DNA from 4 places in the Thalassospira sp. TSL5-1 genome. Region 1 is predicted to be linked to each of the others. Evidence: predicted binding sites of a transcription regulator. Region 1 holds the regulator's gene; each other region holds the start of a gene.
The links. Region 1 encodes LexA, which represses DNA repair genes until DNA is damaged. Its sites were predicted from a motif close to ATGTTCTANTTTGGTTC; they were not measured.
Positions count from the first base shown of each region.

Region 2: the regulator LexA is predicted to act here: its motif matches at 3,440-3,456, upstream of uvrA (excinuclease ABC subunit UvrA).
Region 3: the regulator LexA is predicted to act here: its motif matches at 3,203-3,219, upstream of recA (recombinase RecA).
Region 4: the regulator LexA is predicted to act here: its motif matches at 3,139-3,155, upstream of LF95_RS06440 (PA0069 family radical SAM protein).

Region 1 is NZ_KV880637.1:1,815,319-1,822,975, forward strand. Features, by position in the region: gene LF95_RS08600 (anthranilate synthase component II) at 1-517, shown strand, start outside; gene trpD (anthranilate phosphoribosyltransferase) at 550-1,584, shown strand; gene trpC (indole-3-glycerol phosphate synthase TrpC) at 1,581-2,378, shown strand; gene moaC (cyclic pyranopterin monophosphate synthase MoaC) at 2,422-2,901, shown strand; gene lexA (transcriptional repressor LexA) at 3,021-3,734, shown strand; gene LF95_RS08625 (ComEC/Rec2 family competence protein) at 3,753-5,762, opposite strand; gene gltX (glutamate--tRNA ligase) at 6,011-7,420, shown strand; gene LF95_RS08635 (citrate synthase) at 7,533-7,657, shown strand, end outside.
Region 2 is NZ_KV880637.1:1,637,488-1,645,144, reverse strand. Features, by position in the region: gene nagA (N-acetylglucosamine-6-phosphate deacetylase) at 1-1,058, shown strand, start outside; gene LF95_RS07715 (Gfo/Idh/MocA family oxidoreductase) at 1,101-2,174, shown strand; gene fbaA (class II fructose-bisphosphate aldolase) at 2,195-3,274, shown strand; gene uvrA (excinuclease ABC subunit UvrA) at 3,467-6,295, shown strand; gene LF95_RS07700 (hypothetical protein) at 6,321-6,989, opposite strand; gene trmFO (methylenetetrahydrofolate--tRNA-(uracil(54)-C(5))-methyltransferase (FADH(2)-oxidizing) TrmFO) at 7,209-7,657, shown strand, end outside.
Region 3 is NZ_KV880637.1:610,225-617,881, reverse strand. Features, by position in the region: gene LF95_RS02895 (DUF5610 domain-containing protein) at 160-846, shown strand; gene LF95_RS02885 (superoxide dismutase family protein) at 1,288-1,806, shown strand; gene recA (recombinase RecA) at 1,957-3,030, opposite strand; gene nikR (nickel-responsive transcriptional regulator NikR) at 3,424-3,900, opposite strand; gene LF95_RS02870 (DMT family transporter) at 4,276-5,175, opposite strand; gene goxA (CTQ-dependent glycine oxidase GoxA) at 5,495-7,600, shown strand; gene goxB (glycine oxidase maturase GoxB) at 7,597-7,657, shown strand, end outside.
Region 4 is NZ_KV880637.1:1,354,912-1,362,568, reverse strand. Features, by position in the region: gene LF95_RS06455 (L-lactate permease) at 1-928, shown strand, start outside; gene LF95_RS22935 (hypothetical protein) at 933-1,088, shown strand; gene LF95_RS06450 (LysE family translocator) at 1,195-1,830, opposite strand; gene rfbB (dTDP-glucose 4,6-dehydratase) at 1,985-3,037, opposite strand; gene LF95_RS06440 (PA0069 family radical SAM protein) at 3,206-4,378, shown strand; gene LF95_RS06435 (helix-turn-helix domain-containing protein) at 4,364-5,173, opposite strand; gene LF95_RS06430 (nuclear transport factor 2 family protein) at 5,289-5,696, shown strand; gene LF95_RS06425 (alanyl-tRNA editing protein) at 5,879-6,592, shown strand; gene sseA (3-mercaptopyruvate sulfurtransferase) at 6,893-7,657, shown strand, end outside.

The DNA.
Region 1 (7,657 bases):
ACGTGAACTGGGGCCCGAGGTCAAAGTTGTCCGAAATGACGAAATCAGCGTTAAGGACGCCCTGGCAATGAAGCCGGAAGGGATTGTCATTTCGCCCGGCCCTTGCGACCCCGACCAGGCCGGAATTTGTGTGGACCTTATCAAAGCTGCTGCCGGACAGATAAAACTTCTTGGCGTTTGCCTGGGGCATCAGGCTATCGGCGCGGCTTTTGGTGGTGATGTGATACGTGCACCACAATGTATGCACGGTAAAACCGACGCCATGCACCACGAAGGCAAAAGCGTTTTTAAAGGCCTGCCAAATCCAGTCACGGCAACACGTTATCATTCCTTGGTGGTGGATCGTACAACCCTGCCCGATTGCCTAGAAGTTACGGCGCACAGCAATGACGGGCTGATCATGGGGCTACGTCATCGCACCCATGAAATACATGGTGTCCAGTTTCATCCCGAAAGTATCGCTTCGGAACATGGACACGACCTTTTAAAAAATTTCATCGATTTCTCCGCCGCCTGAAGTGTCCGGAGCTAAAACAAGGGGAACATTCCATGTCCACGGAACATGATCTCAAGCCGACACTGGCCAAAGTTGCCACTGGCGCCACCCTGAGCGAGCAAGAAGCCGAGCAGGCCTTTGACGTTTTGATGTCCGGCCAGGCGACCCCGTCACAAATGGGGGCCTTTTTGATGGCGCTACGCCTGCGTGGTGAAACAATCGAAGAAATTACCGGCGCGGCCCGTGTGATGCGGGCAAAGGCAACCGGCGTTACGGCAAGCCCCGATGCTGTTGATACCTGCGGCACGGGCGGTGATGGCAGCGGGACCTATAATATTTCGACGGCAGCCGCCATTGTTGCCGCAGCGTGTGGTGCCAAAGTTGCCAAACACGGCAACCGTGCGGCATCCTCAAAGTCCGGTTCGGCAGACGTCCTGGCGACACTTGGCGTCAATATTGATGCTGACATCTCGCTTTTGGAAAAATCGCTTACACAGATTAACTTGTGCTTCATGATGGCACAGCGCCATCATTCGGCGGTGCGCCACGTTATGCCAACCCGTGTTGAAATGGGTACACGCACCATTTTCAACCTTCTCGGCCCGCTGGCAAACCCGGCAAAAACCAGGCAGCAAGTTATTGGCGTCTTTGGCAAAGAATGGGTTGAACCGATTGCCCATGTCCTGAACCGCCTTGGCTCCCGTCACGCCTGGGTCGTTCATGGCGATAGCGGACTTGACGAAATTTCTGTCACCGGCCCGACCTTCGTTGCCGAGGTCAAGGACGGCAAAGTTACCACATTTGAAATCAATCCTCAGGATTACGGCATTCGCCTTTCAACACTTGCCGAACTGAAAGGCGGCGATGCGCAAACCAACGCCACGGCGATCCGGGAATTGCTCGCAGGCAAGAAAAACGCCTATCGCGATATCGTTCTGCTCAATGCAGCTGCGGCCCTTGTTGTTACGGGGATTGCCAAAGACATTGCGGATGGTATCGCAAGATGCGAAACCGTCATCGATAATGGCAGTGCCGCGAAAACGCTGGAACAGTTGGTGGCAATATCGAACGAAGGAAATGCAGCATGAGCGACGTGCTTGAGAAAATTTGCAACGACAAACGCGACCATGTCAGCGCCTGCAAAGCCCGGAAGCCCCTGGCTGACCTTACCGCCGAAGCCGCAGCACAATCTGCCCCACGCGGTTTTATCGCAGCACTTGAAACATCAATTGCCGCTGGTCGCTATGGACTGATTGCCGAGATCAAAAAGGCATCACCGTCAAAAGGTCTGATCCGCGCTGACTTTAACCCGCCGTCACTGGCCCAGGCCTATCAGGCTGGTGGTGCTAGCTGCCTTTCGGTACTCACCGACATTCCGTATTTTCAGGGTGACGATTCCTATCTGGTTGCGGCCCGTGCAGCAGTTGACTTGCCGGTATTGCGCAAGGATTTCATGGTTGATCCCTATCAGATCACCGAGGCCCGCGCCCTGGGAGCAGACTGCATTTTGCTGATCATGGCCGCCCTTGATGACAGCTTGGCAGCAGAGCTTGAATCTCAGGCACATGAATTAGGAATGGATGTACTGGTTGAAGTGCACAATGCACCAGAGCTTGAGCGCGCCCTTAAACTGAAATCAAAGCTGATTGGTATAAACAACCGTAATCTAAAGACTTTGGAAGTATCCCTTACGACAACCGAGCAATTGGCCGAAATGGTTGATGACAACCGTTTGCTGGTTTCCGAAAGCGGTATCTTCACGTCTGATGATCTGGCCCGCATGGGTAAAGTGGGGGCAAAATGCTTCCTGATCGGCGAAAGCCTGATGCGACAGGATGATGTTGAGGCAGCTACCCGGGCGCTTCTGACAAAAGCAGCCTGAGGTCTAAAAACGCCTGCGACGGCGCGATAACCGGAATGCGACAATGACCCCAAAACTGACCCATTTTGACGATGGCGGAAACGCCGTGATGATTGACGTTTCGACAAAGTCGGTAACGGCGCGCACGGCAACGGCCAAAGGCCGGGTTGTCATGCAGGCTGGCACAGCAGAGCTGATCGCAAGTCACGGCCATAAAAAAGGCGACGTTCTCGCAATTTCGCAACTCGCCGGCATTATGGGCGCAAAACGTACTGCCGATCTGATCCCGCTATGCCATCCCCTGCCCCTTGATTCGGTCACCGTCACACTGACCCTGGCCGAGGATCAACCCGCCGTCGACATAATGGCGACCTGCAAAACATCAGGTCGCACCGGTGTGGAAATGGAGGCACTAACTGCTGTCTCGATCACCGCTTTGACTGTCTTTGACATGTGCAAAGCCGTCGATAAAACCATGCAGTTGACCAATATCCGGGTCATTTACAAAGATGGCGGAAAATCCGGCACATTTATTGCCGACTGAATTTTATAAGGACACGGTTTAAGTGTTCTTATTACGCGCAAGACGCTTGACCACCAATCAGAACCAAAGTAGAACATTAATGTATTCGATTTGTTCTTATTTGGGTCCGGGAAAATGCCATGCTAACGCGCAAGCAATATGAATTGCTAGTCTATATCGACAATCACCTTCGCGATCATGGTATTTCACCTTCGTTCGATGAGATGAAGGAAGCCTTGAACCTGAAATCCAAATCCGGCATTCACAGGTTGATTACCGGACTTGAGGAACGCGGTTTTATTCGCCGCCTTGCCCATCGGGCGCGCGCCCTGGAAGTGCTGCGCCTTCCCGACAATAACGACGATGACGCCCCGAGCCCCGCTGGCTCTGCGCGTGTTACCCCCATTGCATCGGCGCGAAAAACAACCCATCGCCCGGCAATGGTCCCCTCGGCCTTTTCCGAAATTCAGGAAAGCGTCTCCCTGCCCTTATATGGCCGGATCGCTGCGGGTACCCCGATTGAAGCCCTGCGCGATCAAAGCACACAGGTTCAGGTTCCTGCGGCCCTTTTGGGCACAGGGGAGCATTACGCCCTTGAAGTTTCGGGTGATTCCATGATCGAGGCAGGTATTCTCGATGGTGATACGGTCCTGATTCAACGGTGTGAACAGGCCAATGACGGCACCATCGTTGTTGCCCTTGTTGATGATAGCGAAGCAACCCTCAAACGCATTAAACGTGGTTTGGGCCAGGTCTTGCTGGAACCGGCCAATGCCCGCTATGAAACACGCGCCCTGCCGCCAGAACGTGTTCAAATCCAGGGTCGGCTGATTGGCCTGCTACGTCAGTATTAATGCAGGCATCCATTCAAATCAGCGGCCGCCAATGATGATCCAGGACCAATTGCCGCTGGTCTGCCTTACCGTCTCATATCGCGATGGTGATTGCTGATCACCCAGAAATACGGCTACACCGCCCTGCCACCACAACACATCGTCATCAATAACCAGCGGCGATCTATCCGATCCGTTACACGCAGAAACCGGAAAATCCTGTTTCAGGATAACAATCACATCCGCATGGCGACAAAGATAAAATGGATCATCTATTTTATCTGATATAACAATGGTTTTTCCATTTTTCTTAAACCAGCATCGCTCTTGATCACAGTGCTTTGCTGCATTTTTTTCTGGTGCAAAACCAGTTCCGAAACGGGCATTCCAGATGTCACGGTGAAAACGGCTGACTCTGTTATTAAAAACCAGATGATCACCCTGTTCTTGATAAAGCGCCCAGTCTTTCTGGTCCCCTCCTACCAACAGATCAGGCGATTGTACGCCTATAATCGCAATTGCAGCGCCCACAGCAGGAACGATTGCACATAGCCACAGCACACGTTGTCGCCAAATTATCAGCCATAACAAAGCCAGCATCGCCAAAATAACAGCCAAGGCCGGAGGCTGCGCAATATGCCAAAGCCCCCAATCCTGACGGGCGACAAGATGGGCCAGCGCAATCAGCATATCAAGACCGGGAGCCAGAAAACCAAGAGCGATTCCTTCCAGCCCAAAGGGCAATAAAACCAGAACCGCAACAATGCCTGGCATAATCCAGAATGCCATCAAGGGAATCGCAACCAGGTTTGACAGCACGCCCAAAAGCGAAATGCGCCCAAAATGGAAACCAATGATGGGTGCCGTTACTGCCGTCACCATGATGCCGGTAATAAACAACGCAAACAGATACCGCCCGATACGCTGCCAAACAGGCAAATCACGCTGCGGCGAAACCAGTCGCCCGCCTTTGCCTTGATAAAAAGCAACAAGCACCGTTACCGCCGCAAATGACAGTTGAAAACTGGCCCCTAAAATCGCGTCGGGACGCAAAACCATAACAATGACCGCAGCAATTGCCACCAGCCGCAAAGATATGGCCCGACGGTCCACCAGCACGGCAAACAGCACGATTGCCGTCATCACAAAGGCACGCTGGGTCGGCACCGTAGCCCCAGACAGCAGCAGGTAAAAAGTCCCGATAATAAAGCCAGCAATCGCCGCCCATTTTTTGATCGGATATCGTAGAGCAACAGACGGAAACAGAGCCAACCCGAAACGAACCGTGAAAAACACCACCCCACATAAGAGCCCCATATGAAGCCCTGATATCGCCAATAAGTGGGCCAAACCGGATTTGCGCAAATCCTCTGCCAGTTCCGGCGCAACGCCGCCGCGTTCTCCCACCAGAATGGCGTTGGCAAGCCCCGCCTTGGCCGGTTCAAGCCCATTATCGATCCGGGCCATAATGGCCAAACGAATTCTTTCAATTGCCTCAAAAAATCCAGTGTCGGCTGTCTGATCACGATCAATCCGGTAACTGCGCCCCAAGGCAAAGCCGGTTCCGCCAATCCCGTCAAAATACAGGTTTCTGGCAAAATCCGGATCCCCGGGTGTTTCAGGTACGCTAAGCGGGAAAATCTTGGCCTTTCCGCTAAAATAATCTCCGGGACGCACAGCAATATCGCCCGAAAGCGACAACCTGACCTTTTGCGGCAATTGATCACGAGATAATCCGGCTATGTCATCAGGAGTAATCACCAACCGGGTGCGCCCGTTTCGCGGTTCCAGTGACAGAATTTTGCCCTGCAAATTTTCGGTATAAAGCGTCTTCTTAAGGACAGGTCCTTGCAGCATATACAAATGTGCCTGGACGATTCCGCCGCCAAGCACGGCAAAAACCAGCATTAACCAACAAAAAAACGGGATAACATAATGACGACTCAGCCACATACCGGCGAGCGCGATCAACAGCGCAAAAGCCAGTAAAATATCCGAAGGTTGCGTCTTAAGCGAAAAATACACCGCCTGACCCAACCCAAGGAACATGGCACATGACAAAATCCATTTTTCCCGGTCATCTGCCAACGCTGTTGCAATATGCTCAAAAACAGCGTTAAGACCTTGAAAAAAATTAATTTGCCGCCATCTTATGCGACGAATGTTTAATGGTATAACGCGCCTCGGGCTTTTATCTATCATCCACTGTGGTGCAACAGCATTCCGAATATGATATAGCCTGCACGCCAAATGTCTTAACGACAAGCGACAACATCCAGAAAAAATGGATAAAGCGAATGACGGTTGTTACCCGTTTTGCCCCGTCTCCGACAGGGTTCCTGCATATTGGTGGTGCACGTACCGCCCTCTATAACTGGCTTTATGCCAAACATACTGGCGGCAAATTTTTGCTGCGTATTGAAGATACAGACCGGGAGCGCTCGACCCCCGAAGCCGTCGATGCAATTTTTGCCGGTTTGAACTGGCTGGGCCTGAACGCTGACGAAGAACCCGTCATGCAGTTCGCCCGCCGCGACCGTCACGCCGAGGTTGCCCATAGCCTGGTTGAAGCCGGCAAAGCATATTTCTGTTATTGCTCGCCCGAGGAACTGAGCGAAATGCGTGAGAAAGCCCGCGCAGAAGGCCGCCCGATGAAATATGATGGCCGCTGGCGCGACCGCGATGCGAGCGAAGCGCCGGAAGGGATTAAACCCGTTGTTCGCCTTAAGGCACCGCTTGAGGGTGATTCTGTCATCCATGATCAGGTTCAGGGTGAAGTAAGGGTGGCGAACGACCAACTCGACGACTATATCATCCTGCGTGCTGATGGCACACCAACCTATATGCTGTCTGTCGTGGTCGATGACCATGACATGGGCATTACCCACGTCATTCGCGGTGATGATCACTTGACCAACGCATTTCGCCAAAAGGCGTTATATGATGCGATGGGCTGGGATGTTCCCACCTTCGCCCATATTCCGCTTATTCACGGACCGGACGGCGCGAAACTGTCCAAGCGTCATGGCGCGCTTGGGGTTGAAGCCTATCGCGACGAAATGGGTTTCCTGCCGGAAGCCATTAATAACTATCTGTTGCGCCTGGGCTGGGGTCATGGCGATGACGAGGTCATCTCTACCGAACAGGCCATTGAATGGTTTGACATTGCTGATGTTGGCAAAGGTGCATCACGCTTTGACTTTGCTAAACTGACCAACCTGAACGGAATTTATATACGTCAGGCTGAAGATGCTCGCCTCGCCGATCTTATCGCACCTACCGTTGCAGCTGAAATTGGCGCCCGCGATTTAGATGCAGTGCAAAAACAAACCTTGATCAAGGGCATGTCAGGGCTTAAAGAAAGAGCCAAGACTCTTACCGAATTGGCTCAGTCTGCCACTTTCTATGTGTCAAATGGCGTCCTATCTTTCAATGACAAGGCACAGGCATTGATTGACGGTGCCCCTGCGGGACTGTTCGCTGCACTGGCGAATGAACTGGCGGGTCTTGATACCTGGCACGAAGAAGCCATTGAGGCTGTTGTCAAACAGTTAGCAGAAAGCAAAGACCTGAAACTGGGCAAAGTCGCTCAGCCTTTGCGCGCTGTTTTAACAGGCTCCAATTCTTCACCGGGCATTTTTGAAGTAATGCATGTGCTCGGCAAACCCGAAACGCTGAACCGCATCAAAAAATACGAGGCGGCATAACAGCACCAAAAAAAGATCGGGAAAACTTTAGTCTGTTTGCGCTTTGTGCGCTGCGGCATTATGCTGCACCCAATCGAAAACCATGTTCGTTAACAGGGAAGGAAAAAAAGTCATGGCTCAAAATTCCAAGACTTCCCATACCGTGACGCTTACCGACAATTCCAATGGCAAGTCGTACGAGCTTCCGGTACTTGAGGGAAATATTGGACCGTCGGTCATCGATATCCGCAAACTTTA
Region 2 (7,657 bases), 180 kb from region 1:
AAAACAGTAAAATCAGTGCTGTGTCACCAGCCAGCATACCCGATGGGGCTGATATTTTTGACGCCCGAGGGAATGTACTGGCACCGGGATTTATTGATGTTCAGGTCAATGGTGGCGGCGGCGTTTTGTTAAACCACTCGCCTAGCGTTGACGGCATTCGCCAGATTATGGCGGGGCACCGCAAATTTGGCACCACGGCCATGCTGCCGACCCTGATTACCGACACACGCGAAAAAATGCTGGCCGCCATTGACGCGGTTAAAAACGCCATTAATGAAGGCGTACCTGGCATCGTTGGCATCCATCTTGAAGGCCCATACCTGAACACGGAACGCAAAGGCGTGCATGACCCAAACATCATCCGCCCGATGGAAGATGATGCGATCGAGGTTCTGTCCAGCCTGCCAAATGGCCGCATTCTGGTAACGCTGGCACCTGAAAAGGCTGCCAAGGGCACCATAGAAAAATTAACCGCCAAAGGTGTGCTGGTGTGCGCAGGTCATACAGCTGGCACCTATGATGACATGCAAAAGGCAATCGGCGAAGGATTACGCGGTTTCACCCATTTGTTTAATGCCATGAGCCCCCTTGCCCACCGTGAACCCGGTGTTGCCGGGGCGGCAATGGCAGACGAAACCACATGGTGTGGCCTGATCGCCGATGGCTATCATGTTCATCCGGCGGCCATGCAAGTAGCCGTCCGGGCCAAGAAAACAGGCAAGATTATGCTGGTAACCGATGCCATGCCGACGGTGGGTGCAAAAACCAAAAGCTTTGTGTTAGGTGGTGAAGAAATTACAGCCTCTGGCGGGCGTTGCGCCCTTGCTGATGGTACACTGGCCGGGTCGGACCTGGACATGATGTCGGCAGTCAAAAATAGTGTTGAAATGATCGGTGTTGACCTTGGCGAAGCCTTGCGAATGGCGTCGCAGTATCCGGCAACGTTCCTGAAACTTGATGATTGCAAAGGCAAAATCCTGCCGGGTTTTGATGCCGATATGGTTTTGTTTGACCCGGAAACATTCGAGGTTAAAAACACTTGGATTTCAGGTAAATAAAGCAAAAATTTTATCTAAAACATAAGATCAGGAGGCATCCCCATGACGTCGAAACCCGTACGCATCCTTGTTGTCGGACTGGGCAATATGGGGATGTCCCATGCCAAAGCCTATCATGCCCTTGACGGATTCGAGATCGTAGGCCTATGCACCCGGTCCCCCATTTCACAAGGCACCCTGCCCGCCGGATTTGAATCCTATCCGCAATTTACCGATTACGAAACCGCCTTGGCCGAAACCCGACCCGATGCGGTTTCGATCAATACCTATACCGAAACACATGCCGATTTCGCCATTACCGCCTTTGAAGCAGGTGCGCATGTGTTTATCGAAAAAACACTCGCGGCAACGGTTGAGGATGCCGAGAGGGTTATCGAAAGTGCAGTCAAACACGGCCGTAAACTGGTGATCGGCTATATCCTGCGCCATCATCCGTCGTGGGAGAAATTCGTTGAACTGGCCCAAACACTGGGCAAACCGCTGGTGATGCGGATGAATTTGAACCAGCAAAGCAGTGGTGAATTTTGGGAAACCCATAAACGCCTGTTAAACAGCGTGTCGCCGATTGTCGATTGTGGGGTGCATTACCTGGATATGATGTGCCTGATGACGGGGGCCAAACCGGTTTCGGTTCATGCAATGGGTGTGCGCCTGTCGCCCGATGTGGCCGAGGACATGTATAATTACGGACAATTGCAGGTCCGGTTTGATGACGGGTCGATTGGCTGGTACGAAGCGGGCTGGGGCCCGATGATCAGCGAAACGGCATTTTTCGTTAAGGATGTGATCGGGCCCAAGGGGTCGGTATCAATCACAGATGTAGAAGAAAAAGGCGCTGGATCGGCCAATGTCGACACACATACCAAGACGAATGCCTTAAAATTGCACCATGCTGCCACAGATCAGGACGGAAAATTTTCACATTCGGACGAAATCATCAAAACCGATGACGAGCCCGATCATGATGGTTTGTGTCTGCGTGAGCAGCAGTTTTTCCTAAAGTCTATTACGGAAAATCTTGACCTTACGCAGCATATGGCGGATGGATTGGGCTCCTTACGGATCGCCCTAGCGGCGGACCAGTCGGTCCGCACGGGGAATGTTATAATGCTCTGACCCCCAGGAGGAGTACCCACATGCCTTCCGTTAAACCCGGTGTTGTAACCGGTGCGGCCTATCGTGATCTCGTTGCTGCCTGCAAGCAGGACGGATACGCTCTACCCGCAGTTAATATTACGTCCTCGAGCACGCTGAACGCAGCCCTTGAAGCTGCTGCCAATGCCGGTTCTGACATTATCATTCAGCTTTCAAATGGTGGTGCGCAGTTCTTTGCCGGCAAGGGCATCAAGGATGCCAATGCGGCCCGTGTTATTGGCGCTGTTTCCGCCGCCCGCCATGCCCAGCTTCTGGCTGAATATTATGGTGTCGCCGTTGTTCTTCATACCGATCACGCCAACCGGAAATTCGTTCCGTGGGTCGATGGTATGCTGAGCTGGGGCGAAAAGGCGTATAAGGAAACCGGCAAGCCTTTGTTTAGCTCGCATATGCTGGATCTTTCCGAAGAACCGCTTGAAGAAAATCTGGCAACCTGCGAGGAATTCCTGAAACGTCTTTCCGCTGTCGATATGAGCCTGGAAATCGAACTGGGTGTAACCGGCGGTGAAGAGGACGGGATTGGCAAGGAACTCGATACCAGTCAGGACGATATCGATCCACGCCTTTATACCCGCCCGGAAGAAGTTGAAGAAGCCTATCGTCGCCTCAAACCGCTGGGCCATTTTTCGGTCGCGGCAGCATTTGGCAACGTTCACGGCGTTTACAAACCCGGCAATGTGAAACTGCGCCCGGAAATCCTGCTGGAATCGCAAAAATACGTTGCCGAAAAACATGGTTTGGATGGCTTCCCGCTTGATTTCGTTTTCCACGGTGGTTCCGGTTCGGAAAAAGAAAAGATCGAGGAAGCCGTTGGTTACGGCGTTTTCAAAATGAATATCGATACCGACACCCAGTTTGCCTATGCGACAGCCGTTGGCAAATATGTCGAAGAAAACGAACGGGCCTTTAAATACCAGGTCGATCCGGACGACGACAAACCCTACAAAAAACAGTACGATCCGCGCGTTTGGGTTCGTGAAGCCGAACTTTCAATGGCAGCCCGCCTTGAAGAAGCCTTCAAGGATTTGGGCGCTACGGGCAAGTCGATTGCCAAAGGTTAAGCCTAAATAGCTGCTACCAAAACCCGTCAGAGAGATCTGGCGGGTTTTGTTTTTGCGGCGCAAAATTCGCGTGTGCTGATCGCATATCAGTCATGCTGACAGATCCTGACAGGAACTGTCGGGGGCGCACTTGCGTATAACCACTGGCTCCTCTATACATTCCCCGAACAATTCAGGAACAAAAGGCCGGATATGCTGACAAAAATTTCAGTTCGCGGTGCGAAAGAACACAATCTGCAGAACATTGATGTCGAACTGCCACGGGATTCGCTGGTGGTCATAACCGGCCTGTCGGGATCGGGCAAAAGCTCGCTGGCTTTTGACACCATCTATGCCGAAGGTCAGCGGCGTTATGTCGAAAGCCTGTCGGCTTATGCGCGACAGTTCCTTGAAATGATGCAAAAACCGGATGTCGAATATATCGACGGTCTGTCGCCTGCCATTTCGATTGAACAGAAAACCACATCGCGTAATCCGCGTTCGACCGTGGGGACTGTGACCGAAATTTACGACTATATGCGACTGTTGTGGGCGCGTGTCGGCATCCCCTATTCCCCGGCAACCGGCCTTCCCATTGTCAGCCAGACGGTTTCGCAAATGGTGGACCGCGTCATGGAAATGGAAGAAGGCACCCGGCTTTATTTGCTGGCCCCCATCGTGCGCGGCCGCAAGGGTGAATATAAAAAAGAACTTAAAGACCTTCGTGTACGTGGTTTTCAGCGCGTGAAAATCGATGGCGAGATGTATGACATCGACGAAGCACCAGAGCTGAACAAAAAGCTGAAACACGATATTTCCGTCGTGGTCGACCGTTTGGTGGTCAAGGATGGCATTCAGACACGCCTTGCCGACAGCTTTGAAACTGCCCTGGAGCTGACCGACGGCATCGTCTTTGCCGAAGATGCCCGCAGCGGTGAAAGCACCCTGTTTTCGGCCAAGTTCGCCTGCCCGGTTTCGGGTTTCACCATCGAGGAAATTGAACCGCGCCTGTTTTCGTTCAACAACCCGTTTGGTGCCTGCCCGGTTTGTGATGGCCTTGGCACACAAATGGAATTTGACCCGGAACTGGTGGTGCCTGACTCGACAAAAACGCTTGATGACGGTGCAATTGCGCCCTGGGCCAGCAGTACATCGAAATATTACCTGCAAACATTGCGCGCCATTGCCAAGCATTTTGGGTTTAAAACCAATGTGGCGTGGGAAAAGCTTCCGGAAAAGGCCAAGCACATCATTCTGCATGGGTCAGGCAACGAAGAAGTCACCGTCACCTATGATGACGGTTCGCGCAGCTATAAGGTAACACGCCCCTTTGAAGGGGTTATTCCCAACATGTCACGGCGCTGGCGTGAAACCGACAGCCAGTGGGCCCGCGATGAACTGGCAAAATACCAAACCATTTCCGACTGTGACGCCTGCCACGGTCAGCGCCTAAAGCCCGAAGCCCTGGCGGTCAAGGTTGATCAATGCACCATTTCCGAAATCACCGCCCTGTCTATTGGCAAGGCCGTGGAATGGTTTGCCGCCCTTGAACCCAAGCTGGATGAAAAACAGACCGAAATTGCCCGCCGTATTTTGCGCGAAATTAACGACCGCCTGAAATTCCTGAGTGACGTGGGGCTGAATTATCTGTCCATGTCGCGCACATCGGGCACGCTTTCGGGCGGGGAAAGCCAGCGTATTCGCCTGGCATCACAAATCGGCTCGGGCCTGACGGGTGTTTTATATGTGCTCGATGAACCCTCCATCGGCCTGCATCAGCGCGACAATGACCGCCTGCTGGAAACCCTGAAACGCCTGCGTGACCTTGGCAACACGGTGCTGGTTGTTGAACATGACGAAGACGCCATTCGCGCGGCCGATTATGTTGTCGATATGGGCCCGGGTGCCGGTATTCACGGCGGCCGTATTGTGGCCCAGGGCACGCCAGAGGAAATTCAGCAAAACCCGGCAAGCCTGACAGGTAAATATCTGACCGGGATTGAACAAATTGCCGTGCCCGACAAACGGCGTGATGGCAATGGCAAGGCCATTACCATTAAAGGTGCCCGGGCCAATAACCTGCAAAATATCGATGTTGATTTTCCGCTGGGTAAATTCGTGTGCGTGACCGGTGTCTCTGGTGGTGGTAAATCCAGCCTGGTGATTGAAACGCTGTATAAATCGCTGGCAAAACGGATGCACAATGCCCGCACCCAGCCCGGTGCGCATGACAGCATTTCAGGTGTTGAGCATATCGACAAGATTATCGATATCGACCAAAGCCCGATTGGCCGCACCCCGCGTTCCAACCCTGTCACCTATACCGGGGCCTTTACCCCCATTCGGGAATGGTTCGCCCAATTGCCCGAGGCAAAAACCCGTGGCTACAAGCCAGGACGGTTTTCCTTTAACGTCAAGGGTGGCCGGTGCGAGGCCTGCCAGGGCGATGGCGTGATCAAAATTGAAATGCACTTTTTGCCCGACGTTTATGTGACGTGTGATCAGTGCAAAGGCAAACGCTATAACCGTGAAACGCTGGAAATATCTTTTAAAGGCAAATCAATATCCGACGTTCTTGATATGACAGTCGAGGAAGGTGCAGACTTTTTCAAAGCCGTTCCCAGCATTCGTGACAAGATGGAAACCCTGAAACAGGTGGGGTTAAGTTACGTTCATTTGGGCCAGCAGGCCACCACCCTTTCCGGGGGTGAGGCACAGCGCGTCAAACTTGCCAAGGAGCTTTCAAAACGCGCGACTGGCAGAACAATTTACATTTTGGATGAGCCGACAACGGGCCTGCATTTTCATGATATTCGCAAATTACTGGAAGTGCTGCATACCCTGGCCGATCAGGGCAATACGGTTGTTGTGATTGAACATAACCTTGATGTGATCAAAACAGCGGACTGGATTATTGATATTGGCCCCGAAGGCGGGGATGGCGGTGGTGAACTGGTTGGTGCCGGCACGCCCGAAGACATCATGAAAAATGACCGCAGCTATACTGGTAAATATCTGAAACGGCATTTGCGTCTATCGTAATATTCAATTTGACCGTTGGACTGCATCAGGTTGTTTTGGCACTATCGGAACCGATCGCCAGAGCACGGATGCGGCCTTCGACCGTTTGCAGAATGACCTTGACCAGCCGTTCGCTAAAGCCCGCCAGAAAGGCAATCAGCAACATGATGGCCACCTGCTGTCCGCTATCGGCATCAAGTTTGAGCGATCCAAGGTCATTAAGGTCACGAATAGCCTGAAGCTGGTCCAGGTTGTCGGGAATTATATTCGCCCTTACGATCAACAAGGCCAGCACGGCATAAACAAACCCTAAAAACGGACGAAACAGAAAGCGAAAGAAAACATCAAGTGGTGTTAAATTTTGCCATTCCTGCGGGTCACTGATGTGCAACATGACGCTGACCATCGCGCCTAATGCGCCAAATATCCCCACGAAGAAAACCAAATCATAACTGAAACCGAACAAGCGCCCGCCCCACGAACTGACGATCACGTCGATCGCGAAAAATATCGCCAGGATGGCAAGCAACACCACCGGTGACAATACCAGCGCAAGGCTGGCTGCCGATAACCGGGCAACATCACCCCCAGACACCAGAACCGATAAAAAATTGTTCGGAACGGATGAAGCACTTTTCCTGACATTGTCAGAACCGATATTCGTATCTGTTGGGTGGGCGACCACAGATTTTTGGGCACTTGCTGGATCAATCATGGTTTGTATCTATCCCTGATGAACAATGCTGATGTGTTGTCAGACTGTCCTGATCGACGCGGAAGGATGACAAATGTGATACGGAACACGTTTAGGACATTCATCCATTCCTCAAACCCGGTAATTTTCTGCAATTGACTTGATATTTGTGCCCTTGGACCGCTATGTGTGGGGCCAAACTTGGCTTGATGCCAAAACCTGTTCTGACGGAGGTTCAGCTTGGAAACGGTTACACCTGTTCATATCATTGGCGCTGGCTTGGCCGGTAGCGAAGCGGCCTGGCAACTGGCCGAAGCCGGCATCCCCGTGATCATTCACGAAATGCGCCCGGAACGCCCGACCGATGCTCACCAGACGGACAAATGCGCCGAGCTGGTATGTTCCAACTCGTTCCGCTCGGACGACAAAGAATATAATGCCGTGGGCCTGATCCACGATGAAATGCGCCGGGCAAATTCGCTTATTCTGCGCTGTGCGGATAAACACAAGGTCCCAGCCGGCGCTGCATTGGCGGTGGACCGTGAGGGCTTTTCACAGGCCGTTACAGATGCCTTGATAAACCACCCCCTGATATCAATGGAACGTGGCGAGATTGACGGCCTGCCGCCTGTTGAATGGGGCAATACCATCATTGCCACCGGCCCGTTGACTTCGGGCTCTCTGGCTGC
Region 3 (7,657 bases), 1.2 Mb from region 1:
GCGGTGCATTATACAGCGACATCTTCAACCGGGTGTGCCGAAACCCCGCCCTATCAACCGTGCGGTTAACTGGATGCTGGATTTTTGCGCAAAAATATGCGATGATTTTTAGTCAAGATGTAGTGGAAATTCCCGCGCATGATCGCAGGAGCTAGGGAAATGGACCTCCTTATTGGCGGCCAGACTGTTCAAGATAACCGAATATCAACACGTTCCGCCCAGGCCTATCTGCCGGGCGGCAATGCTGTATCGGGCAATGGCGCAAATGCAAATGCCGGAGACTCGGCACGCAATGTATTTGGTGATGCCACCAAAATCTCGCTTTCGGGAAGTTCGGTTCAGGCCCTGAGCACGGATCAGATCGTTGCGGCCATCAATGAAAATCTTTCTGGCTCGGGTCTATCAATTCAGGGTGTCAACCCGGATGACTACACCCCGGAAGCTGTCGCCGACCGGATTTTAAACCAGGTTTCAAACCTGATTACGGCGCGGGCGGATGATGGCGATGAAGCCCGCCAAATTCTGGCGGATGCCTCGCGCGGGATTGCCAAGGGCATTGATCAGGCCCGCGATATTCTGGAAGGCTTGGGCGCGTTGAATGAAACGGTCAATGCCAGCATCAATGATACCCAGCAGCGTCTGGATGATGGCCTGAAATCACTTGATGCCCGCATAACCGAACTTTTTGGCCCGAAAAAGGATGACGCACTTGCTGCCGCCAACCCGCAGGGGGATGAGCAGGTGGTGCAAACACAAATTACCCAGACCGCACAGGCCAGCCAGTATTCGGCACAATCGGCCACCATGCAGGACCGTAACCGGCCCCAATTTGGCCTTCGCGCCTGATAAAACCGACATAAATGCGCACCCGCGCAGCAATCTGCCCCGGAATTTTGCCCGCAGGTTGATTATTTTAACAGCGGGTCGCGATTTGGTTCTTGAAATACCGGCGATGATGCCAATATCGCTATCCAGGATAAGACCGAGCGAGCAGCAAGAAGAAAAACCGGCCTGGCATCCCCCGCCAGGCCGGTTTTCGTATATATCGCCGCGTCCTGCATGTTGAACACGTCAACGCCTGCACCGGACACGTCGCCCAGCGGCCAGCCGACCAACCTCACGCCGCACGTTACGCGCCATAAATCCCCCAGCGACAAAGCCAGGTAAAATCCAGGACGATAAAACCCATGCGGGAACCCGGGAATATTTTAACAATTTTAATGCGGCTGGGAACAAAGGGTGGGTCAAGATTGTTCAGGGGGGAGCAATCCAATAAGGAGGACACCGATGCGAGCCATAATTGTGCCCCTGATCGCGCTATTTGCCGGCGCTGTTTCGCTTGTTGCCTTTCCTGCCTTCGCCCAAACCGATGCCACCGCCACCTTTAAAAATGCCGACAGCAAGGAAATCGGTACGGCCAAGCTGACGGCGACAGAAGGTGGTGTTGTAATCAAAGCGGAAATTGACCAACTGCCCCCAAGCCACTGGGTTGCGTTTCATATCCATGAAAACGGCACCTGCGAGGCCGCAAGCAACTTTAAAACCGCAGGCGGGCATTTCAACCCGACCGATAAAACCCACGGCTTTTTGTCCAAGAACGGCCCCCACGCCGGGGACATGCCCAACCAGTATGTCAATGAACAGGGTGAACTATTTACCCAGGTCATCAACACCAATGTCAAACTTGATGATGACAGCACGGGGATTCGTGGCAAGGCCATCGTCATTCATGAAGGGGCCGATGACTATATGTCCCAGCCTTCCGGTGATGCCGGAAGCAGGATTGCCTGCGCAATCATCAAATAAGGTGCTGCGGTCTTTTCAAGGTCGGCGATGATGCTGCCCGTTACAGCGATTTGTCTTTAAAGACGGATCGGGTAACACTCGGACAGGACAGACACAAAAGGCGGATGCCGCAGCATCCGCCTTTGTTGCATTTAGCCTTTGACAACCCTGTCAGTCGTCGTTGCTGTAATCGTCTTCGCTGGTATTGGTCATGGCTTCGGCAATCAGCCCGGCACTTTCGCGAATGGCCCGTTCGATTTCCTGGGTCATTTCGGTGTTTTCGCGCAGGAAGTTCTTGGCATTTTCACGCCCCTGCCCAACACGGGTGGAATTATACGAGAACCACGAACCCGATTTTTCGACAATGCCGGCCTTAACCCCAAGATCAAGGATTTCGCCCATCTTGGAAACGCCTTCGCCATACATGATGTCGAACTCAACCTGTTTGAAGGGCGGGGCCATTTTGTTTTTGACCACCTTGACCCGCGTCTGGTTACCAACCACTTCGTCGCGGTCCTTGATCTGGCCGATGCGGCGAATATCAAGACGGACCGAGGCATAGAATTTCAGCGCGTTACCACCCGTGGTGGTTTCCGGGCTGCCAAACATCACACCAATCTTCATACGGATCTGGTTGATGAAGATGACCATGCAGTTGGAACGCGAGACCGAGCTGGTCAATTTCCGCAGCGCCTGGCTCATCAGGCGGGCCTGCAGGCCGACATGGGTATCCCCCATTTCGCCTTCAAGTTCGGCACGCGGCACCAGGGCGGCAACCGAGTCCACGACCAGAACATCAATTGCACCGGAACGCACCAGCGTATCGGCAATTTCAAGGGCCTGTTCGCCGGCATCGGGCTGCGAAATCAGAAGTTCGTCGATATTCACGCCCAGCTTGCGGGCATAGGACGGGTCCAGCGCATGTTCCGCATCGACAAAGGCGCAGGTGCCACCGGCTTTTTGCGCTTCGGCGATGGTGTGCAGGGCAAGGGTGGTTTTACCCGAGCTTTCCGGACCATAAATTTCAACAATACGGCCACGCGGCAGGCCACCAATGCCCAACGCAATATCCAGGCCCAGCGAGCCGGTTGAAATTGCAGAAATATCAACGGCATTTTCGCGCTGGCCCAGCTTCATGATTGAACCTTTGCCAAATGCCCGTTCAATCTGTCCAAGGGCGGCTTCGAGTGCCTTTTGCTTGTCCATTGTATCCTTATCCACCAAATTCAGCGCGGTTTGAATCATTGCTCGAACTCTCTTATTCCACAGGGCCGGGTCAGATGCAACGCAGGCGGTTCCCCGGACCTAAATGCGGAACGCCACCGCTGGGTACCCTGCACGGAAGAAAGGGAGCAACCCCGGATCCTCGACACAGAGACATTGAGAACATAATGCGAACACTTACACAGTTTCATGGATGTTGCAAGTTTGTTCTCATTTGTGGCACATAATTTTCGGTATGCTCATTTGCGCGCCGCGACATGCCGTAAAGCGGGCACAGGGGGGGGGAAAGGCAGGACAGGACATGGGGGACTGAATAATGCCAGAAACAGGCCGCCGTTACCGGCTCCCGTTGGCGATACGATACAACACAAAGAACCTGATCAGGTACCGACTGCGACAGCACTTTGCCCTTAGTCAGGTGTTGATTTTGAGATGTTCGTGCCGGTGCGGATGGCCGTGCCCCTCGCCATGATGATGGCTTTCGACATGCAGTTCGCCCGGTACGGTATAAAGCTGCCCGTGGCGCACACCGGGCTGGGCGAGGATCTGGTCGGCAAATTTGCGGATGTCGCTTAATTTGCCTTTCAGGGTAACGATTTCCAGGCAGGTATCGTGATCGATATGGAAATGCACGGTGGAAACCGTGAGGTCATGATGTTCATGCTGGGCCGACATCAGACGGCTGGCAAGCATGCGTTCTTCATGATCATACACATAATTGAGCACCGCAATACCACTGCCACTGGGGTCCTGGGCAAGTTGCTGTTGCTGAAGCTTTTCGCGAATCAGGTCGCGAAACCCCTCGGACCGGTTGGTGTAGCCGCGCCCGTCAAGAAAGTCGTCGAAAGCCGACATCAAATCATCTTCGATCGAGACGGTAACACGCGTCATCCCGGAGTCCTTTCACGTTTCATACGGGTTATGCCACAATTTCACAGAAGCGGCCCCCGGTTTCAATCAAACTTCACCCGAAATTCCGCAAAAATCGCATCCGAACAGAGCCAGCCCTGCGCGAACCGGGTGCTCCTCCACCCCAATCCTGACAAATTCTAACAATCCCCAACCGATAGGTGACACTCATTTGTATAGGATTCATACTCTTGCTGCCAAACCGGGATGAAAGGCTCCCTTGTCCCCTTCCCGGACCTTTGGCGTTTGCTCGTGTCCCGCAGATATTTTTGTTAATATTCTGCATTTAACTACAGCCATACTTCCCCGTATGGCTGTTTTTTTTGCCCCAATGCAATCCGGCATTTAAGGCTCCCCCTAAACCAGGAACAATAGCGCCACACCGGCAAAGGCCATTAAGGTACCGATAATGGCCTGAAGCCCAAGCGGTCGCCGCAAAACCACACCTTCATACACAATCAGCAAAACCGGCGGGGTTGCCATCAGGGTGCTGGCAATGCCGACATTGGCATTTTGCACCGCCAGCATGGACAGCCAAATGCCCATTGCCGGGCCAATAAAAGCACCCAGCATCAGCCAACCGCGCACATCGGGTGCAAAACAGGAAACAATCGTGCGTCGCACCCGCCCCATCAGGGCGGCAATCGCCCAAATCAATATCACCGCAATCAGTGTGCGTATCCAGGCGGCAGACAGGGCAGAATAACCGCCAATCAAGGCGTATTTCGCCGTAATCAGGTTGGCAACCTGGCCCACAGCACCACCGAGCCCACACAATATACCAATCAGATATTGTCGGCCTTCCAGATTGGCCGGGCGTCCCTTGCGCATCATGATCACGGTTAAAATACCACCAACCCCAAGGGCAATACCCGCGATTTGCACCGGTGCCAAAACCTCGTCAAACAGGAACCAGGCCAGCACCGTGCCCATAATCGGCACCGATGACATCATCAGCATCGACAGGCGGGCACCCAGAATAACAAAGGCCTGAAACAGCATGGCATCGCCAATGACGAGCCCGAGAACCGAGGAAAGGGCGAGCCAGCCGACCTGTTCGGGCGTGGTGCTGTGCGGCCAGGGTTGCCCCTCGATGATCCAGTGAAGCAGTGTGAGAAAAGTAATCGACCATAAAAGTCGGCCACGATTGACACTTTGCGCCCCGATCTTACCGCCAATATTGGAGAAAATCATACTCGACGTGGCCCAGGTCAGGGCCGCTGTCATGGCGGCAGCTTCGCCGAAAAAAGGGATCATAGAGAGATTATCCAAACACAGGGAAGATGGGCACAGAAGCTTAGGAAAAATGGTAAAAATATCTTACTCACACTTTCCGGATGTTCGCAACCTGACAAAAACGGTTTTTAATCAAACAGTTCCCCGCCTATGGCTCTGTCTTTTTTCGGTCAAATCCAGACCAAAAACCCCTTTGGACATGGATGGCCGGACGCTGGAGTATCCATTTTGTGACATTAAAAAACTTCAAAAATCATCTTATAGTTGAAATTGTTTCATTGATACGTGTCTTGATCTGCGGAATACTTTTCTGGGTTGTAAAAACAGGGGAGATTTCGACATGAAAGCGCATTCTGGCGGCAGGGGTAACACTGCCAACGCGGGCAAGGCTGACAAAGCAGGCAAAACCCATAAATCCGGCCTTAAACGACGCGATTTTCTGGCCGGAATTGGCGCAGGAATTGGCACCGGGGCGATGATGATGGCCTTTCCCATGATTGCCAAATCCGCCATTGCCAGCACCGATATTCCCAAGGCCGCCCCGCGCGGAGCCAAAATTGCCCGGCTGGGGATTTACCCCGCCATTGGCATTTCGCGTGTCGGCGGCAGCCCGAAATGGTTTCTGGCCCCCGAGGTTCCAGGCCTGCCGCCCCGCCCCGAAGGCGGGTTCAAAGACGGCAAACAATTGATCAAAAAGCAGGTGCAACGGTTTCGCATCTATGCCTTTGACGACCAGAACCGCGTGATCGGCGAAATTACCGGCAATGATGCCACCATTAACTGGCAGGTCCATGTCGCCAATACCAAGGCCGCCTGGTACGGGTTTAACAACCCGCTGGATAATGGCGAGCTGGCACCGGGCATGCCCGGACAGTTGCGCAACCAGTTTTTTGTGTCCGATAAAAAACGCGAAGATATGCTGGTGATTGACGGGGGCGCCACCACCATTAGCGGCAAAAACACCAACAAAGATGGTGGCCTGGATGACTATGCAATGGGCGGCCATTTCTACGGTGACAACCCGGTGGGGCTGGGCGAAATCCGCACCGATGACGCCGGGCGTTTGCTGGTTTTCCCGCCCGATGGCAAATCATCCAGCCCGATCAATGCGGGTATTACCAGCTTTGCCGATAATGATGGCTGGCATGATGACTGGTGCGATGGGCCAGTCACGGCCAAAGTCACCCTGGGGGATGGCACCGAAATGGTGGCCGATGGTGCGTGGGTCGCCTGTGTTGGCCCCAATTTTGCGCCGGAAATTCCGCCAGTTTCGACCCTTTATGATGTGATCGAGGATTTGAACGTTGCGCAGAAATGGTCCAGCGCACCCAGCGGCAAAATATCGTTTCGCAAATATATTTACCCGACTTTTCGCCGCCTGGCATTAATGGAGTGGCTGACCAATGCGGCGAATTTGCGTGAAGGCTGGCTGAAGGTGGGGGATTTTTCCGACCCCGCCTATATCGCCAAACTGGCCGACCCGTCACCCGATAACAAAGCATTTCGTATGGAGGTGTTTGACAAATTCCGTAACCCGGAAAATGTCGGGCCGGATGCCTATAAGGAAGAACAGCTTAAAATGCCCTATATGCTGGGCGACGGGGTGAATTACGATGGCAGCCCACTGCAATGGTTTCAGTTTCCCAAGCTGCAATATTCCCACCTCAAGGCCTGGGCTGCCGGTGACTTTATCAATGATTTTGACGACGCCAATGCCGATGCCATTACCGAACTGGATGACATGGATGTGGCCCTGCGCCCCCATGCCCTGACGGAAGCTGCCCTTGAGCCCTGTTCGGGCGGGGCGTTTCATCCGGGGGTGGAGCTGACCTATTATCTGCGCCTAGCCCCGATGTATGAACGCGCCCGCAATAACAATGCCGAACCCTTCCGCATCGCACATGGCGACCGGCCCAGCCTGATCCAGAATATCGGTCGGCTTTTGACCCCGGAAAAGGCCTTTAACGGCGGCAATGGCGCCCCGCCACCCATCGGCCCGCAAATGCCCGGCGATTTGACGCGCTGGATGGGTCTGCCCTGGCAATGTGATGCCTTTAGCTGCCAGCAGGTTTTAATGCAGTCAGACTTCCCCACCGCCGTGTGGTGGCCCGCCCTGCTGCCGATCGATGTGCTACCGGAACGCTATTACGACGAAATGATGCGCACCGACCTATCACCCGATGAACGCGAAAAGTTTTTCCAGAACCGGGTGCCGTGGTCGCGCGGGGTGGCGGGCATTGGCTATCATGCCAATGCCAGTTACTGGGATGGCATTACCAACATGATCACGCTGTGGCAACGTATGGGATTTGTGGTGCGTAAACCCGGCCCGACCGATGCCGGAAAACCCAAAAACATTCCGGCCGAAATGTTTGTTGAAGTCGAACGCAGCGACATGGAAATGAATTACATCTGGACACCGCAAGACGGCGAATTGCCAAAATGAAACCTGCTGACATCGCCGTGATTGGCGGCGGCATTGCCGGGGCGGCATCCTGCGTTG
Region 4 (7,657 bases), 460 kb from region 1:
TGCCGGGGTAATGGGTGTGGCCCAATATATGATGGCAAATTACGGGGTCTGGACCCTGGGCGGGCTGACGGCCGGTATCGCCGGGCTTGCGGTTTCCATTGTTGTCACCCGGTTCTGGAAACCACACCCCGATGACATTGCCGAACCCAATGGCGACGACACGCACCACATGCCGCTGATCGAAGGGTTAATCCCCTATCTGGTTTTTATGGTGATTGTCGGTTTGGCCACCTTTGTGACACCGATCAAACAGTTCCTGAACGGCATCGAACTGACCCTGTCCTTCCCCGCGATGGAAACCTTGCAAGGCTGGAAAATTGCCGCCGAGGATGCCAAAGGCATCGCCCTTTTTGGTCATCCCGGCGCACTTTTGCTTTATACCGCCGCCATCAGTTTTGTCTTTTTCAAACTGCGTAATCAATATGCTGCGGGCATTGGCAAACGCATCATGCAGCGCACGCTTAAAAGCGGCCTGCCCACCAGCATTGGCATGGTGCCGGTCATTGGCCTGGCCCTGATGATGGACCATGCCGGGATGACCTTTGCCCTGGCCGAAGGCGGGTCCAAGCTGTTTTCCGGGGCCTTTGCCATCGCCTATCCGCTGGTGGCCCCGTTAATTGGCGCACTTGGTGCCTTTATGACCGGCAGCACCAATAATTCCAATGTGGTTTTTGGCATGTTCCAGCGCCACACCGCGGAGCTTTCCGGCCTTTCCACCGCACTCATTTTGGCCGCCCAGGCCACGGGTGCTTCGCTTGGCAGCATGCTGGCCCCGTCCAAAATCATGGTGGGATGCTCCACCGTCGGCCTTTCGGGCAAGGAAGGGCCGGTCCTTTCGGTGGTGCTGAAAACCGGGATGATCCTGACCCTGCTTTGCGGGGTTTGGACCCTGGGGATTTTGCTGGTCACAATGATGCTGGGGGGCTAGTAAAATGAAAAAGTTCCTGTTTAATCCGGTTTTTCTGGTTCTCGCGTCCCTGATCCTGCCCGTCATATCCTTTTTGGCAATGAGCCATAACGCGATACTGGCCGATATTTTATTTGCCCTGTTTGTGCTGGTCATGGCGCTGATTGCCCTGCGCAAATAAGGCCCCTTTGCGCCCTTTAAGAACTCAATGACCATTCAGGGCATACAATGTAAACGGCGATAACATTTTGGGCGTTTTCGCAGTTACATCACAAAACCGGAACCGGCTAGGGACGGAATGTTGCCAGCTTGATGCCAAAGGCAACAAAGACAGTGCCGGTTACGGCCTTTAACGCCCGCTGGAAACGGCCATTGCGCACCGCCCCCGTCAGGCGGGCCAGCAGCAGAACCATTGCACTAAACCATACAGCGTTGATCAGGGCATGAAGGCAAACCAGCGTAAAGGCCGCCGTGACCGAGCCCGCGCCGACCGGGACAAATTGGGGAAAAGCCGCCAGATAAAAAATCGACACCTTGGGATTAAGCGCATTGGTCAAAAACCCCTCCGCATAGGCCTTGGCAAGGGTGCGTTTGCGTTGCGCAGGCGCAGTTTCAGCCACGGTTTTAACCCCGCGCCAGGCATCGCGCAGCGCCTTGATCCCGACCCAGCACAAATAGGCCGCGCCCAGCATTTTAACCACAAAAAATGCCTGCGCCGATTGCACCAGAATGACGGAAATACCAAAAATGGACAGCGTTCCATGCAGGTAAAATGCCGTAACAAACCCGGCTACATTGGCAAAGCCCGCCGCCCGGCCCGATGTTGGCACCGTTTTGGCAACCAATACCCCATTGGGGCCGGGTGACATCACCAAAAGCGATGTGACCAGCGTAAACGTGAGTATCTGCGCTCCATCTAGCACCGGCATTCCCCTTTTATGCGTACATGGTAAAGAACCAGAAGAATGCCAGATTAACCGATTGACCCAAAACCCGATACAGGCTTGACCGCACATACCCACTTATTGCGATACGCGGCCCGCAAAGATTGATTAAAGCGTGATCAGGCAATGGTCCTTAAGCCACGCCCAGACGCTGCCCCTGGTATTTGCGATCCAAAATCGGTTGCCACCAGCCTGAATGGTTCAGATACCACGCCACCGTATCGCGCAGGCCGGTTTCAAGGCTGTATTGCGCCTGCCAGCCCAGGCGGTTTTCCAGCTTGGTCGCATCAATGGCATAGCGGCGGTCATGGCCGGGCCGGTCGGCGACAAATTCGATCATTTCATCATCGGGCGGCAGGGTGCGGTGCGGGGAAAGGTCACGCACATGGCGCAGGATGTGATGCACAATATCAATATTGCGCGCTTCATTTCGCCCGCCAACATTGTAGGTTTCGCCAACCGCGCCATGCTGCAAAATCAGGCGCAGGGCGGCAACATGGTCATTTACATGCAGCCAGTCGCGGATATTTTGCCCATCGCCATAAACCGGCAATTTGCGCCCTGCCATTGCATTGAGAATCATCAAGGGAATGAATTTTTCGGGAAACTGGAACGGGCCATAATTGTTCGAGCAATTCGACACCACCACCGGCAGACCATAGGTATGATACCAGGCCCGCACCAGATGATCCGACGATGCCTTACTGGCCGAATAGGGCGAGGTGGGTTGATAGGCCGTGTTTTCGCCAAACAATCCTTCCGCGCCCAGCGATCCATAAACCTCGTCGGTTGAAACGTGATGAAACCGGAAGGATTTTTGCCGGTCTGCAGGCGTATTACGCCAGTATTTCAGCGCCGCATCCAAAAGGCAGTATGTCCCGATAATATTGGTCTGGATAAAATCCCCCGGCCCGTCGATCGAGCGATCGACATGGCTTTCAGCGGCCAGATGCAGGATGGCATCGGGCTGATAATCCCCCAGAATATGGCTGATTTTATCACCATCGGCGATGTCAGCCTGCATGAAACGATAGCCCGGTGCGCCCTCGATCGCGGCCAAAGAGCGTTGGTCGGCCGCGTAGGTCAGCTTATCCAGGTTCAGCACCTGCCAACCACAATCACCAACCAGATAGCGACACAGGGCCGATCCGATAAAACCGGCACCGCCAGTGACGATCACACGCATGAATATCCTCGTTTTTTTTGAAAATACCGGCCTGTAAGGGCATGTGATGGAACCATTCAAACATGGCCCGCAAAAGGCAGAAAAAGGGTTTTACGATTGCAATGTTTCTGTTTTGTTCTATATTACCACACCAACAACGCCCTGCCCTTTTGCCATCGGAGTTCCGCCATGCGGACCAGCCCCCAGCCAACTGCCGATACCCGCAATACCCCCGCACAGGACCCTGCCCTACTGCCTGCCCGTGCGCACAAAGGGCGCGGCGCGGTATCGAATACCAATGGCCGGTTTGAAAAATTTTCGCATCATGCGTGGGATGATGGCTGGTTAATGCAAAGTGGCGATGGCACAGCCAATGGTGATGATGATGCTGGTGGGGGTATGCCAGAGGCCCCACGCCTGAAAACCACATTGGGTATTGATGGCGCACGCAGTGTGATTACCCGCAACCAAAGCCCGGATGTACCATTTGATCGCTCGATCAACCCTTATCGCGGCTGCGAACATGGCTGCATTTACTGTTTTGCCCGGCCAACCCATGCCTATCTGGGCCTGTCTCCGGGGCTGGATTTTGAAACCAAACTGTTCTGGAAGCCCGATGCCCCGGCCCTGCTTCGCAAACAACTGGCGGCCAAAACATATATGCCCGCCCCCATCGTGATTGGCACTGCGACCGACCCTTACCAGCCGGTTGAACGCGAAAAGCAATTAACCCGGCAATTGATCCAGGTGCTGGCCGATTGCCGGCATCCCTTTTCGATCATTACCAAATCGGCCCTTGTCTGCCGCGATATGGACCTTATCGCCCCAATGGCCCGGCAAAACCGGGCAACGGTTGCGGTATCGGTAACGTCACTTGATCACCGATTATCCAACCTGTTGGAACCGCGCGCCAGTGCGCCGCATCGCAGGCTGGATGCCATTCGCAAACTGGCCGATGCGGGTATTCCGGTAACGGTATTATGCGCACCCATTATTCCAGGCCTGAATGACAGCGAAATTGAAAATCTGGTGGCCGCCTGCAAGCAGGCCGGGGCGCAATCGGTTTCGCATATTGTGCTGCGCCTGCCGCTGGAAATTGCCGATTTGTTTGAGGAATGGCTGCAAAACCATTACCCGGACCGGCGCGACAAAGTCATGTCGCTGGTGCGGCAAATGCGCGATGGCAAGGTGTATGATGCCACATTTGGCAGTCGCATGCGCGGCAGCGGCCCAATTGCCGATTTGATTGCCAAAAGGTTTGACCTGGCCCGGCGCAAACACGCCATGACCGGCCGTTCGCTGGACCTGGATTGCAGCGGATTTGTCCGCCCCGGCCCGGATGGGCAGTTATGCCTGTTTTAATGTCGTTCCGGCATCCGGCAATTGGGCCACATATTGCCCCGGCGTGACGCCAAATACCTTTTTAAAGGCAGCAATGAAGGCACTTATATTTTCATAGCCCAAATCAAGGGCAATGGTCGTTACTGCCTGGTCTGATGCCAGCATTTCCAGTGCCGCCAGCAACCGGGCGCGTTGCCGCCAGTCGCGAAAGGTAAGGCCGGTTTCGGCAACAAAACGGCGGCTAAGGGTACGGGGTGCCATGCCGGCCCAATTGGCCCATTGTGCCATCCCGCGTTGGTCCGCCAAATCGGCGGCAAGTTTGCGGGCAATGCGCTGCAAACGCGGGTCCTGTGGGGCTGGCAGATTCAGGCCAACAGGCAAGGCAGACGCAATTTCATCCAAAATAACCTGGGCCAAACGATGCTGGGCCGGGGTTTGCGGGCCATCCTGCCACAGGGCGGCACGCTTAATCGCCGCCTCCAGCAGCGCATTGCCGTGAAGCGTGACCGGGCTTTGCGGCAATGATGCGCACAAGACCGGCGGGACATAGATGCTCCATCCCTGAAACGGGCCATTTGAGTGCAAACCATGATGATGATGGGGTGGCACCCAGACCGCATGACAGGCCGGTACCACCCAAATGCCGGCATCGGTCTCAATTCGGACCGATCCTTTGAGCGGGCCAATCAATTGCCCGTAGGCATGGGCATGACGTGCGGTATCGCGCACAAGCGCACTGCGCCGCACCACCCCCCGGATCGCGGCTGCATCCTTCGTGTCGTCCAGCAGGGATGGATCGATCAAATAATCTGCCATTATGGCCTTAATTCCGTATTCTTTGGCATGGGTCCGTCAGACATGCCAATTTTATACCGCTAATCTCCCGTGATCAGCAAAGACATTGGGTCTTTGTCCGCCCGGAGAAAGCAAAATGACACCACAAGACGCGCAAAATCTGCTGGAAACCCTGTTTGAAACCCTGACGGACCAGAGCGTTCCGACAGAAAACCTTACTGCCTTTTTTACCCCGGATTACGTGCAAATCGTTGATGGCAAGAAGCTGGATTTAACGGCGTTTCTGCAACATGCGGATACTTTGCGTCACACCCTGATCAAAACCGACATCCGTTTTGAAAAAATCATTACCGATGGCAACACCATTGCCGATATTCATTTTGTGCATGCGCAAAAGAAAAACGGCGAGACCATCCATATAAAGGTGATTGCCTTTTACACCCTGCACAAAGGCCGCATTTGCCGGGTTGAAGAACTGACCTACCTGATGGAAGGCACGGCGGATGACCGCGACCTGGGATCACGCATCGCCCAACACGATTAAGCGCAGTTTTGTGAAATCATTTCCCGTTTCCGGTCGCTATATCCGTCCTGACCCAGTGGCAAATGCGATGAGAAAACAGCAATTTTGTTCTCGACAGCGGCGATTGCCACACGCCACGATGGGCCAAATGCAATCAAGAAACCGGTGCTTTTGCAAAAGCACACAAAGATCGGGAGTTTTAGATGACGGAATTGTTATTTCGCCAGGATGCCTATCAGCAAAGCTGTGTTGCCACCGTGACGGACCATGTCGAAAATGGTGTGATCCTTGATCAAACGGTATTTTATGCGACCAGCGGCGGACAAACCGGCGATAGCGGCATCTTGACACTGGAAAATGGAACGGAATTGCCAGTAAGTATCACGGTGAAGGACCGCGAATCGGGCAAGCCGGTTCACGTCATTGCCGAAGGACACGACCTGCCCGCGATTGGCAGCAAGGTGACTGCCGTGCTGGATTGGGAAACACGGTACCGGCACATGCGCTTTCACACCTGCCTGCATGTTTTATGTTCAATTGTCGATGGCGGGGTGACGGGCGGCAACATTGCCAGCCACAAGGCGCGGCTGGATTTTGACATGGAAGGCAGCCCCGACAAGGACGAACTGACTGAACAGCTAAACGCGCGTTTGGCCCGGAATGCCAAGGTTTATGACGGACTGATCACGGTTGAGGAATTAAAGGCCAATCCCGATCTGGTGCGGACCATGTCGGTCCAGCCGCCAATGGATGGTGGCACAGTGCGCACGGTGACAATCGAGGGGATTGATTACCAGCCCTGCGGCGGCACCCACGTACGCAATACATCCGAAATTGGCCGGGTGCGCGTTTCAAAAATCGAAAAGAAAGGCCGCCAGAACCGTCGCATTAATATTGTTTTTGACGAACAGGCATAAAGTTTTCAGAATTAACGTCGAAAACCGCCCGGTAGGGACAGGTCACGATTTATAAACAGGATGGAAATCGATCCGGAACGCGCGATGGGCCCCATACGCCCGGTTCTGCCCGGGCAAGGTGTTGCAGGATAAACGCCGTCGGCGAAATTATTGCCCCGTCATGCGAGTGGGCTGGACACCGGTTTCTTTCATGTTAATAAGTCGCGGCCCCAAAACCGGGCAGCGCCTTTTTTAAAAACAATGATCTTCGGAACCGACCGGGGACATGCAATACCCACCATTGCAAACCGGAGCTTGACCATGACCGAACCCAAATCCGACGCGCTGGTTTCCACCCAGTGGCTGGCGGAGCATTTGAATGCCCCTGACGTCAGGGTGATTGACGCCAGCTGGTATATGCCGGGCAGCGACAAGGACGCGCGCGCCATTTTTGATCAAAAGCATATTCCGGGTGCCGTCTTTTTCGATATTGACGATATTGCCGCCGATGACAGCGCGCCCCTGCCCCATATGATGCCCGATGCCATCAAATTTTCGGCCAAGGTACGCAAACTGGGCCTGGGTGATGGGGTGCGCATTGTCGTTTATGCGCAAACCGGTGTGGCATCAGCCGCCTGCCGGGCCTGGTGGATGCTGCGCCATTTCGGACATAGCGATGTTGTTGTCCTCGATGGTGGCCTGCCCAAATGGGAGGCCGAAGGCCACCCCGTGACCGACGCCCCCACCCCGCCGCGCGAACGCCATTTTACCGCACGGGCCAACAGCTTTTTACTGCGCGAATATGACCAGATACTGGCAAATGTTGAAACTGGCCGCGAACAGGTTGTTGATGCCCGTTCAGCCGGGCGTTTTGCCGGTACGGCAGAGGAACGCTGGGGCAAGCCCGGTCGTATTCCCGGTTCGTATAATGTGCCGTTTGAAAATCTGCTCAATAGCGATGGCACATTCAAGGAATCCGACGAGATCCGCAATGTTTTCAAGGATGCTGGTGTGAACCTGGACAAGCCGGTGGTCACCAGTTGCGGGTCGGGTGTGACGGCCTGTGTGCTGGCAATGGGCGCCTAT